Regions from separate parts of the Lactobacillus amylolyticus genome, predicted to be linked through region 1. Evidence: a T-box and tRNA genes for the amino acid it is inferred to sense, from the RefSeq annotation. Region 1 holds a T-box; the other holds one or more tRNA genes.
What was found. A T-box is a leader RNA that pairs with one kind of tRNA and senses whether it is charged. The one in region 1 lies ahead of leuS (leucine--tRNA ligase), so its partner is inferred to be a tRNA-Leu.
Positions count from the first base shown of each region.

Region 2: it has a tRNA-Leu gene. The T-box ahead of leuS (leucine--tRNA ligase) is inferred to sense a tRNA for this amino acid. The anticodon was not compared.

Region 1 is NZ_CP031835.1:378,364-384,953, forward strand. Features, by position in the region: gene metK (methionine adenosyltransferase) at 1-973, shown strand, start outside; gene D0Z64_RS02015 (MDR family MFS transporter) at 996-2,462, shown strand; gene D0Z64_RS02020 (phosphatase PAP2 family protein) at 2,501-3,169, opposite strand; T-box leader at 3,240-3,422, shown strand; gene leuS (leucine--tRNA ligase) at 3,460-5,874, shown strand; gene D0Z64_RS02030 (putative polysaccharide biosynthesis protein) at 5,974-6,590, shown strand, end outside.
Region 2 is NZ_CP031835.1:1,070,721-1,077,310, forward strand. Features, by position in the region: gene ligA (NAD-dependent DNA ligase LigA) at 1-381, opposite strand, end outside; gene pcrA (DNA helicase PcrA) at 420-2,669, opposite strand; gene D0Z64_RS05450 (glycoside hydrolase family 73 protein) at 2,772-3,422, opposite strand; tRNA gene D0Z64_RS05455 (tRNA-Leu) at 3,543-3,630, opposite strand; gene D0Z64_RS05460 (SprT family protein) at 3,689-4,141, opposite strand; gene D0Z64_RS05465 (glycosyltransferase family 32 protein) at 4,141-4,842, opposite strand; gene D0Z64_RS05470 (oligosaccharide flippase family protein) at 4,845-6,275, opposite strand; gene D0Z64_RS05475 (CDP-glycerol glycerophosphotransferase family protein) at 6,286-6,590, opposite strand, start outside.

The sequences.
Region 1 (6,590 bases):
TGGCTATGATCGTCCAGAATTAGGTTTTGATGGTAATAACTGTGCTGTTCTGGTTGATATTGATGAGCAGTCACCTGATATTGCTGGTGGTGTTGATCATTCTCTTGAAACTAGAGAAGATAAGGACGATAAAGATAAGCTTGATCAAATTGGTGCCGGCGACCAAGGCTTGATGTTTGGGTTTGCAATTAAAGAAACACCTGAATTGATGCCACTTCCAATTTCATTGGCGCACCGTTTAATGAGAAGAGTAGCAGCATTAAGAAAAGACAATACTTTAGATTGGCTTCGTCCAGATGCAAAAGCACAAGTTACGGTTGAATATGATGAAGATCATAAGCCAAAGAGAGTTGATACAGTTGTTATTTCAACTCAAACAGATGCTGAAGTTTCAAACGATGAAATTCGTCGTGCAATGATCGATTTGGTTATTAAAGAAGTTATTCCTGCAAAATATTTGGATAGTGAAACCAAATTCTTGATAAATCCATCAGGTCGTTTCGTTATTGGTGGACCTAAAGGTGACTCAGGTTTGACTGGTCGTAAGATTATCGTTGATACTTACGGTGGTTACGCTCGTCACGGTGGTGGTGCCTTTTCTGGAAAGGATCCAACAAAGGTTGACCGTTCTGCTTCATATGCGGCACGTTATGTTGCTAAAAATATTGTTGCTGCTGGCCTTGCATATCGCTGTGAAGTTCAACTCGCTTATGCGATTGGTGTGGCTCACCCAGTATCAATTATGATTGACACTGCTGGAACAGGAAAAGTTGACGATCAACTTTTAACCGAAGCTGTTCGTCACGTATTTGATTTGCGTCCAGCTGGCATTATTAAGATGCTAAACTTGCGTCGACCAATCTATGAACAAACAGCTGCTTATGGTCACTTCGGTAGAACGGATATTGATTTGCCATGGGAGAAGACTGATAAGACTCAAGAATTGCTTGATTTTATCGAAAGTAATAAATAAGAATACTAAGAGGGAGTAAGTAATGAAAAAAACAAACGTGTCAATCGTCACGCTTGCAATTTTTATGACGACTTTTATGACTGCAATTGAAGGAACAATCGTTTCAACAGCAATGCCGACTATTGTTTCTGATCTTGATGGATTGGAAATAATGAACTGGGTGGTTGCAATTTTCCTTCTGATAACGGCAGTTTCGACTCCTTTATACGGAAAACTGGCAGATAGCATAGGGTGCAAGCCAGTTTTTTTGTTTGGGATCGCACTTTTTGTCATTGGTTCATCTTTATGCGGCTTAGCCCAAAATATGGTTGAATTGATTCTATTTAGAGTAATTCAGGGCCTGGGTTCAGGTGCCGTCCAACCAGTTGCAATTACGATTATCGCCGATTTATATAAATTAGAAAAACGTGCCAAAATGTTGGGACTAAATTCAGGCTTTTGGGGAGTGGCCGCGGTTATTGCACCATTATTAGGCGGCTTTATTGTTCAGCATTTATCTTGGCATTGGGTTTTCTATATTAATGTTCCTATCGGGATTATTGCTTTCCTATTAGTCGTATTTTTCTTGAAAGAACCAGAGCATAGCTCAAAATCAAAAATGGATCTCAAAGGTACGTTTTATTTAATTGTTTTTTTGCTTTCGTTGATGGTCTTCTTGCAAGAATTAGGAACCAGCAACAATTGGCTTTTAATGATCGTCTTAGTACTATTAATTATTTCCTCGGTAATAATATTCTTTAAGGTTGAAAAAAGTGCACAAGACCCAATAATGCCGTTAAATATCTTAAAAAGCAAAGAATTCACGATTATTAACTTGATCACATTATTAATTTCTGGAGTTGTTATCGGCTTTGAATTTTATATTCCAACCTGGATGCAGGGAATTAATGGAACCAACGCTTCTTTGGCAGGATTTGCTGTAACGCCAAGTTCGCTAATGTGGATTGTCGGTTCATTCTTGATCGGTTGGATGTTGGCAAAGTGGGGCATCAAGCTTACTTACGACTATATGCTGATTATTTTGATCTTAGCCGATCTAGTTCTAATTTTGGTCCCAATTTATACTCCATTTTGGGTATTTTGTATTGTGGCCGCATTTAACGGTACGGCTTTTGGAGCAATTACAACAGCATCACAAGTTCGTTCGCAGGTCTTAGTAGGAAAAGATGAAATTGGGGTTGCTACAAGTTTTAACACTTTGATGAAATACTTGGGACAAACGATGATGGTTTCAATTTATGGGATCACTTTTAATACAATTATTGCGCAGCATTTGAAAAATCATCCGAATTTGAATCAAGGGATGATGAATAAAATTGTTTCAGCTCAAAAAGCTCTATCTTTACCACAAAAATTGGTACCTCAATTGCGTCAGGTGCTGTTTAGTAGTTTAAAGGGTGTTTACGTTGTTTCTCTGATTGTTATTGTTATTTCCCTGATTATGAATCAGTTTTATCAGAACCATAAACTTAAACAAAATAATGCATAGAAAAACCTCAAGTTCAAAACTTGAGGTTTTTATTTTAATTATGTATTCTTTCGACTTTGATCAATTAGCTCAGGTTCGATATAGAAATGGTATAAGAAGGAGTAACCAATCAAAACGAAGGTAATACCGCCAAGCCATCCGCCGACTACATCTGAAGGATAGTGAACGTGGAGGAAAATTCTGGTGTAGCCAATCATTAGTGGGAATAAAGTCCAAACAATGATTAACAATGTTTTCCAGAATTTATTTTTAATAATTAAAATTATCAGAACAATCAAAATTCCAAACAAAGCTGCGCTACCTACTGAGTGACCAGATGGAAAACTATAACCGTCAGCATAAACCAGGTGACGAACAGTTGGCCGTGGTCGCTGCACCATATGCTTTATAATCCAATTAAAAGCATTAGCGACAATCATTACTCCAGCAGTAAACCAGGCGTATGCATACTGCTTAAAAGCAATTAAAATTACAAATAAAATGATGGCCTCAACAACGATAGTGCTTGTGTTACCTAAATTGGTAAATGTCCTTGCAAAACTGATATTGGCAACATTCGTATTGCATACAACTCCAATGACAGCTTTATCAAAAGATTGGATAAAGGCAGAATTAGAAGCAACTAGCAATGCCCAACCTGCATAAATCAATGTAAAGATTGTTGCAGGAAGCAAGGTGTGTCGAGGTGGTCTTTGTGTATTAATCAAAAGATCTTCTCCTCTTGTCTTTCTATTTTTTAGCATTTGTGGTAAATTATAATCATTATCCATAAGAAAATAAAGGTCAGGAAGTAGTAATAGAAAAATTTTTTCAGAGAGAAGCTGGTTGCTGCGAAGCTTTAAAATTAATCTATGAACTTGTCCTGAGTTAAAAACCTATCGTTTTGCCATCCGCGTTAAGGAGCAATTAAGTGTCACAATATGTGGAACTTAGGTGGTACCGCGATAATTCGTCCTATGATTAATTGATCATAGGACTTTTTTGTTAGGAGGAAAATATGTACAATCACAAGGTTGTCGAAAAGAAATGGCAAGATTATTGGGCAAAGCATGATACTTTCAAAACTACCAATGATCCTAAAAAGAAAAATTATTATGCCTTAGATATGTTCCCATTCCCATCAGGCAAAGGCCTTCACGTTGGTCACCCAGAAGGTTACACCGCAACGGATATTATTGCCAGAATGAAGCGAGCACAAGGCTACAATGTCCTTCACCCAATGGGCTGGGATGCATTTGGTCTTCCAACTGAACAATACGCTTTAAAGACTGGTGAAGATCCAGCCTTAGTTACTAAAGAAAATATTGCTACTTTCAAAGAGCAGCTTAATAAGTTGGGCTTTTCATATGATTGGGGTCGTGAAATTACAACTAGTGATCCTAATTATTACAAGTGGACTCAATGGGTCTTTGAACAAATGTATAAAAAGGGGCTTGCTTATGAAGCCGATGTACCAGTTAATTGGTCACCAGATCTTGGTACTGTAGTTGCCAACGAAGAAGTAATCGATGGTAAAACTGAACGTGGTGGCTACCCAGTATATCGCCGCAACATGAAGCAATGGATGCTTAAGATGACTGCCTATGCTGATCGTCTGCTTGAAGATCTGGACGATTTGGACTGGCCAGAACCAGTTAAGGAAATGCAACGCAACTGGATCGGCCGTTCTGAAGGTGCTCAAGTTACTTTCAAAGTTAAAGACAGTGACAAGACTTTTGATGTCTTTACCACGCGTCCAGATACCTTATTCGGCTGCTCATACACCGTTTTGGCACCAGAAAGCGATTTGGTTCAAGAAATCACTACTCCTGAACAAAAAGAAGCTGTCGATGCTTACATTAAATCTATTGAATCTAAGTCTGACCTTGAAAGAACTGATCTTAACAAGGATAAAACTGGGGTCTTCACTGGTGCTTACGCAATCAACCCAGTTAATGGCAAAGAAATTCCAATTTGGATTTCTGATTATGTCTTAGCAAGCTACGGTACGGGTGCCGTTATGGCCGTCCCAGCTCATGACGATCGTGACTATGCTTTTGCTACTAAGTTCCATTTACCAATTAATGCAGTTATCGAAGGTGGCAATCTTGAAAAAGAAGCTTACACCGGTGATGGCAAGCACATTAATTCAGAATTCTTAGATGGTTTAAACATTGAAGAAGCTAAGAAGCGCATGATCCAATGGCTCGAAGATCATAACTGCGGCAAGAAGAAGGTTAACTACAAGCTTCGTGACTGGGACTTCAGTCGTCAACGTTACTGGGGTGAACCAATTCCAGTTATTCACTGGGAAGATGGTACTACTTCACTTGTTCCAGAAGATGAGCTTCCACTTCGTTTGCCACATGCAACTAACATTAAGCCATCTGGTACGCCAGAATCACCACTTGCCAACTTAACTGATTGGGTAAACGTCGTTGATAAAAATGGTCGCAAGGGCAAACGTGAAACCAACACTATGCCAAACTGGGCTGGTTCATCATGGTATTACCTTCGTTATGTTGATCCACATAATGACAAAGAATTGGCTAACTACGATCTCTTGAAGCAATGGCTCCCAGTTGATCTTTACATTGGTGGTGCAGAACATGCCGTTCGTCACCTTCTTTACGCTAGATTCTGGCACAAGGTTCTTTATGACTTGGGTGTTGTTCCAACCAAAGAACCATTCCAACGTTTATACAATCAAGGCTTGATCTTGAAGAATCATGAAAAGATGTCTAAGTCTAAAGGAAACGTTGTTAACCCTGATGATGTTATTGATGAATACGGTGCTGACTCACTTAGAATGTACGAAATGTTCATGGGTCCACTTGATGCTTCAATTGATTGGGATGACAATGGCCCAGCTTCAACTAAGAAGTTCTTAGATCGTGTATGGCGCTTAATGGTTAACGATCTTGACTTGAAGGCAATTCCACAAGAAAAAATTGTTGATGAAAATGACGGTGAGCTGGACAAGGTATATAACGAAACCGTTAAGAAAGTTACTGAAGACTTTGACGCTCTTCACTTCAATACCGCTATTTCTCAAATGATGGTCTTTGCTAATGCTGCACAAAAGGCCAAAACGATTCCACGTGAATATGCTGAGGGCTTCGTTAAATTGCTTGCCCCAATTGCACCACACATGATGGAAGAAATTTGGTCCGTCTTTGGTCACGATGAATCAATTACTTATGCTAAATGGCCAACTTACGATCCAGACAAGTTGGTTGAATCAACAGTTGAAATTATGGTTCAAGTTAACGGTAAGCTTCGCGGCAAGTTTAAAGCTGCAAAGGATACTGCAAAAGATGAATTGCAAAAACAAGCTTTAGCAATTCCACACGTTGAAAAGTTTTTAGAAGGAAAAGACATTAAAAAGGTTATTGTTATTCCTAATAAGATTGTTAATATCGTTGCCAAATAAGTTTAATTTTTCCTAAAAAAGAAAAAATATTGTTGTATCTTCTTTTAGAGACTAGCAGAATAGATTAGTTAGATTGAGCTTTAGGAAATTTTGAATTAAATGGAAGAAAATGAAACAAATCTAAAAGGAAAAAATACGCAGGAAACCTTTATTAAAGGTTCTGCGTGGATGACATTTGGTTCAATTGCTTCAAGAATTTTAGGTGCGCTTTATATTATTCCTTGGTATGCCTGGATGGGAGACTATGGAAATATTGCGAACGCGCTGACTGCTAGAAGTTATAATATTTACAGTATTTTTATTCTAATTTCTACAGCGGGAATTCCTGGTGCAATTGCCAAACAAGTAGCTAAATATAATGCCTTGAATGAGTATGGGATTGGTCGAAAATTATTCCGCAAAGGTTTAATTTTGATGGCAATTTTGGGGGTCATTTCAGCTGCAATCATGTATTTTGCCGCACCGCTTTTAGCATCAAACGGCAGTGCAAGTGATCCAAGACAAGTCGCAGTGATGCGCAGTTTATCATATGCTATTTTGATTATTCCGATTCTGAGCATCATGCGTGGTTACTTTCAAGGTTATGCCGATATGATGCCATCGGCTCTGTCGCAGTTTGTTGAACAATTAGCTAGAATTATTTGGATGCTTTTAACGGCATATGTAATTATGCAAATGCAGCATGGTTCTTATGTTCATGCGGTTATTCAATCAAA
Region 2 (6,590 bases), 690 kb from region 1:
TTCAAGCGACAATGACAAGCCATCGATTTTTAATTCAACATTGTAAGCTACCGGATGACCTACTTGCTTTTGAATTCGCTGATCAAATTCTCTTAACTCTTCTTTTGAAAAAACATCACCCATTGAAAGCATTGGAATCGGGTGTACTACTTTAGTAAATTTCGTGTCAATTTTTCCGCCGACTCTTTGAGTAATTGAGTCCGGGGTTACCAATTCAGGAAAATCTTTTTCTAGTTCAAGCAGACGATTGTATTTTTGATCGTAAACGTTGTCTTCAACTTCAGGCGCGTCTTTTGAGTAGTAAGCCTCAGCCCATTCGTCCAGCTGCTTACGCAAAGCCGCAGCTTCGGTTTTAGCTTGATCAAGAGTTATATCAGCCATTATTTTTCCTCCCTATAAAAAATCAACCTTAGCTTTTATTATACCTTTTTGATTGGTGCAAAAGCCGCTAGCAGCCGTTTAACGCCCTTGTTTGCAAAAGCAATATCAAGTTCCATGTCTTCGCCTTCGCCGTTGACCTTCATAACAACTCCGCGGCCCCAAGCTTTATGTTCTACCTGATCGCCAACATGCCAGCCTTTCTTTTCAGCTCCAACTGCTCCTGAAGCCTTTTTAGCAGTTGTGTACACCTGTGCCCGTGCACGTTCATCATTGCGAGCAAATGGTGCAGTTTGTGCTTGAAAGTAGCTTTGACCAATAAAGGTATTGCCAGCATTAGGATTTTCAACATTCAGATCTTTAGCGTCGATTTCAGCTAAAAATCTTGAAGGCGGATTGTTCTGAATTCGGCCATACATCATCCTAGAGTAAGCATTAGTCAGATACAGTTCTTGCTTTGCTCTAGTGATTCCAACGTAAGCCAACCGGCGTTCTTCTTCCAATTGACTTTCATCCATCATTGATCGTGATAATGGGAAAAGTCCATCTTCCATTCCAATTAAAAAGACAACCGGAAATTCCAAACCTTTGGCAGCATGCAAAGTCATCAATGCAACTTGATTATCATCATCGTCTAAGTCATCTTGATCACTCAATAATGATACTTCTGCTAAAAAGTCGCTTAATTGATCGGAATCATCATCTTCAGCTTCATAATGATCATCAAATCTCTTGGTTACTGACAAGAATTCATCCAAGTTTTCCAAACGCGTATCAGCATCAATATTATGTTCGGCCTTTAACGCGCTGGTGTAATCGAAATCATCCAAAATCTTTTCAGTCAAGCCAGTAACACTGTGATCTTTGGCAAAATTAATGGCATCATGCAATTTAGCAGCAAAGTCACTCAATTTTTGCGCAGCTCGATTTGAAATAGTGGACGTCCCCACTTGATCCATTGCTTGCAGGGCATTCAAATTGTTTTCATTTGCAAAAGCCAATAACTTATCAACTGTTGCCGCACCAATTCCACGCTTAGGGGTATTGATAATGCGGTTTAAACTCATGGTATCAGCCGGATTAGAAACTAATTTCAAATAGCTCATAACATCTTTGATTTCTTTTCGATCATAGAATTTATGACCGCCGACAATTTGATACGGTACATTTGACTTCACGAAAGCTTCTTCGACCGTACGCGATTGAGCATTGGTCCGGTAAAGAACGGCAAAATCTTTGTAGCTGCGCTTTTGATCTTTAACTTCTTCTTGAATTTTAGAAATAATGTAGTGAGCTTCATCATCACCGCTTTGAGCTTTATAGTAGGTTACCTTTTTGCCTTCACCGCGATCAGTCCATAAATTTTTGGACTTGCGGTTTTGATTGTTTTTGATGACAGAATTGGCAGCTGACAAAATGTGACCGGTTGAGCGGTAATTTTGTTCCAACTTGACCGTACGCACGCCATCGTTTTTATAGTCGGACTCAAAGTTCATGATGTTTTCCATATTGGCACCACGCCAGCCATAAATTGACTGATCGGCATCCCCAACAACGCAAATATTTTTATATTGAGCAGCCAAGGCATGGGTCAACTCATATTGTGCTTGGTTCGTATCCTGGTACTCATCCACCAAAATGTAGCGAAACTTGTTTTGATAATAATGCAAAGTTTCCTTATCTTTTTTAAACAAAACCAGCGTCTGCATGATCAAATCGTCAAAGTCCATAATTTGATCGCGTCTGAGCCGTTTTTGGTATTCTTGATAGATCTTGGCAACCATTTTTTCAAAGGGAGAAGAAGCACTCATTGCAAAAGCTTCTGGCGTCAATAAATCATTCTTGCCATTGGAAATCGCGGATAAAATTCTACGCGGATCATACATCTTGGGGTTGATGTTGAGATCCTTTTCAATATGCTTAACCAGCGTAAGCTGTTCGGCTGAATCTGCAATTGAAAAATTATGACTGTAGTTGATCTTATCAGCATCTCGCCGCAAAATCCGAACGCATAAAGCGTGGAAAGTAGACATCCAAATACTCTCAGCTGCTGGGCCAAGCAGTTTTTGTTCACGTTCGCGCATTTCATTGGCTGCCTTGTTGGTAAAAGTAATCGCCAAAATATTCCAGGGATTAACATTGTTTTTTTCAACTAAATACGCAATCCGGCGCGTCAAAACCGAAGTCTTTCCCGATCCGGCACCAGCAACTACTAGTAATGGACCTTCCGTGGTTTCAACAGCTTGCTTTTGTTGCGGATTTAATCCAGCTAAAATTGATTCTTCGCTCATCCTGATTCCCTTCACAAAAATTATTTAAGAAAATATAGCCCTAATATTATAACAAAGAAAAAGAGCTTGAAACAAATGTTCCAGACTCAATCATTAACGCTTTTACTTATCATATTTTTGCAAGTTATACTGCTCAATCAGGCTCACCAATTTAGCAGCATAATTTGGATCTGTAGCGTAGCCATCAGTAACCAGTTCCTTGGCCTGCTGCTTGTAATTTTTAGCAGCTAAAACATGCTTGTACTGCTTGTGATTCCAAGTGGTCCCATTCTGGAATAAACGCGCATGAGCTCGAATTGAAGCCTCGCAGGAATCATAAATTTGAAAGCGCGCTTTAACGTTCACCCACTTGCCTTTGACGTATTCTTTTGTAACCAAAACAACAGAAGTATTAGGATTGGTTCCTTTAATGCCAAACAGATTGTTGTATTTCTGCGATAAATCGCTTTGACCGTAATTGCTTTCTAGACAAGCCTGAGCAATCGTAATGCTTGGAAGCAAATCATATGATTTATCGACTTCTTTAGCAATTGGCCCTATTTTTTTGATAAAAGCTTTTCGCTGACGCAAAAGCCTTGCTTGTTCCTGCTGCTTTTGCACCTGCTCTTGTCTTATTTGTTGAGACTGCAAAACTTGCCGCCGATAATATCTAAAGCAGACGAAGGCGACCAGTAAAACAACCAGAATTAAAAATGTTCTTAAAATAATTCCCATGCTTTTGGAAATTCGATGTTTTTTGCGTTTTTTTGCCATATAATTTCCTGTCTTTTCTTCAGATCTGTTATTAAATAAAGTATAAACTCTTCAAAATAAAAGAAAATATTTGTTAATTATTAATATAAAAAAAGAAGCCGCTCATCAGCGACTTCTTATTGGTGCGGGCGAGAAGACTCGAACTTCCACGATCTAAAGCGATCACAAGATCCTTAGTCTTGCGCGTCTGCCATTCCGCCACGCCCGCGGTACTTAATTATATTAACCCAAAAAGCAGAATCACGCAAGGAAATATTAAAATTTATTCATTTTTTTACCAGCTTCAATTTACCGTGGCAACGACCGCAGCGATACCTGCGCGTATTAAGACGGCGCACGCGCGGATATTGCAAACCGCAGTTTTGACAAACATACAGATAATGGCGTTTTCTGGTCTTTCTTAAACCAATGTCAGGCGCATAGCGACTGCCACCTACCCGTTTAAGCAAAACTTTAAAATCATGATCACGATGCTGATAGCCCAGACCTAATAAATGCAAATGATAGTGACATAACTCATGCTTGATAATGCCAACTAAATTAGAATAATGGTCTGGCGTTAAAAAGTGAGCATTAAATTCAAGATGATGATCGTCCAAATGGTAGCGGCCACCGGTTGTAGTCATACGCCGATTAATTTTTATTAGGTGTAAAAATGGCCGGCCGAAGGATTGCAGCGATATTTGTTCAACTAATTTTTGCAGTTCTTCTTCATTCATTAGCTTCGAATATATTTAGCATACAAAGCGGCCTGACGTTTGGTCTTGATTCTAACCTTCAAAGCCGTCACAATTTTGCGTTTCAGCGGCTTTTCTCCTTCCATCCAGGTTCCAGTAAAGACGTGAATAGTCTTTGAATCCTCTGAAGGATTGCATAAAACGCCATCTGGATATACATGGATGCCGGTTTCCAGCATTTGTTCTTGATTGTTCGGCTTGGCACCGTATTTTTCTTTCAAAATATCAGAGACTGAAACGGTGTTGACGCCAGCCATTTGATCCTTGCTGTCAAATTCGAAATTGCGATCATCATAATAAGCCAGCATGTCCTTGAGCAATGGATGATGTTTTTCAGCACCAAAAACAGCCGTGAACGGATTCTCTTTATTTTCAAAGCCGACAAAAGCATGATTATCAAGCAAGCTTTCCAAATTGTCGAGCACCAGAACATCGGTATCCAGATATATTCCGCCTTGTTCATAAATTGCTTTTGCCCGAATATAGTCAGATACAAAAGCCCATTTTTTTGCTTTATAGGCTTGTTCGACATATTTATTTTCATGAATATCAAAATTGTCTTCATTCCATTCAACAATCTTGTAATCCTGCAAATGATTTTGCCAGGTCTTCATGCAGCGCTGAATGTTCTTGGGCTTAGGATTGCCACCTACCCAAACGTAATGAATGATTTTTGGAATCATCGTTATCCTCGCTTCAAAAATTTCTTAACTAGTGCGATCAAATCTTGATTAAAGTCTAATTTCATAATAAACATCAATGCCAAATAGATAGCAAACATGATGATCGATTTAACTGCCATATTGATAAAGGCAGAGTTAATCAGATTTGGCATCAATAAGCCAATTGCCAAAGTAACAATGGCAATTAAAAAGTACTTCGGAATGTCCTTGAACGAATACTTAAAGTCATAGCCATCGCGAACAATCCACAAGCGAAGCAATAACACAATAAACTCGGTGATTAAAATTGCCACCATAGCACCTGCCGCACCATATGGCCGGTCCAGCAAAAAGCTCAGAACCACTTCTAAAATAGCACCAATAATTACTGGCAGTGCATAATCTTTATCGCGATGGTTGGCTAAGGCAAATTGGTTGGCAAAAACCCCACCAGTTGGAATCATAATAATCGTCAACGTAAAGAAAAACATCAGCGGCGTCATTGGAGTATATTTTTGACCAAAGAAAAATGGTACAAATTGCTTGGTATTAGCCATGATAATTACTGAAAACAAAGTTCCCAGCATGACCGTAGCCTCTAACGACTTTTTCAAAACAACCTGCTGCGTTTTTTTGCCTTCACTTGCCATTTTAGGCATGATAACCAACGAAATACTGGTAATTACTCCCAAAATCATATTCGAAATTCGTTGTGAATTATCATAATAGGCAACTTGCGTTGAATTCTGAAAGATACCCAAAATTGGCTTATCTAGCGAAGTATAGATCTGCGTAGCAATTTGAGGAATCAGCAGCGTGATAATTGATCTGATAGTTGTCCGATATTTATAAAAATGAGCCACAGGTTTACCCACATATTTGTGGATATCAAACCAAAAAACAAAGGAGCCCAACATTGTGGAAACAGACATAATCAACAAATATTTCCACAAGTCGCCTGGTGATTTTACCCAAAGCAAAATCAAAACAACGCTAACCAGCTTAACAGCAGTATTTTTAAGAACGACGCGCCCGAAATCTGCTAAACCTTGGAAGAACCAAGAGATATCCACTTGTGCAGAAATCAAATATGGTGCCATCAAAATAATGTAGTTCCAATATTGAATGTGGAAAAGATTAGTGATTGCCAAAACAATGATAATCGTCACTAAACCAGCAATGCCTTGAAAATACCATAAGCCCCAAAAGGCATCAGTCAAGTCCTGTGGCGTACCATAAACCCACGTCCGTGAGATCGTCCGCATACCAATATAGGACACTGACAAGGTACAAAAGACCATCAAAAATTGCATCGTATTATTAACGCTGCTATAAATACCATAGGTTTTAGGCCCTAAAACCCGTGACAAATAAGGTACCGTGATTAATGGTACCAAAACCAAAAAGATTTGATAAACTGCGTTGTAAACGATATTTAAAAATGTTCTTTTCAAAACGTTTCACCTAGTTAACTTTTGTCATGCAGGCAAATAATTTTTCACAGTAGTTTTCGCCCTTAACCTCTTGTGTTAAATGCAGCCAATACAAACGACGATCCCTAATCTGCTGATTATCTGGTTCCTTCAGAGCTTCAAGCAGCTGAGCTTGTGAATTAACTTTAATTCCTGGCGTTATTTCCTCATATGGGCTGAGCAATAAACCACGTGTTTTTTCATATTGTTTAAGAAAATTAGTGACAAAGATAATCGGATTGTTCAAAAGAAGATAATCAAAATAGATTGATGAAAAATCCGTTAGCAAAAAGTCCG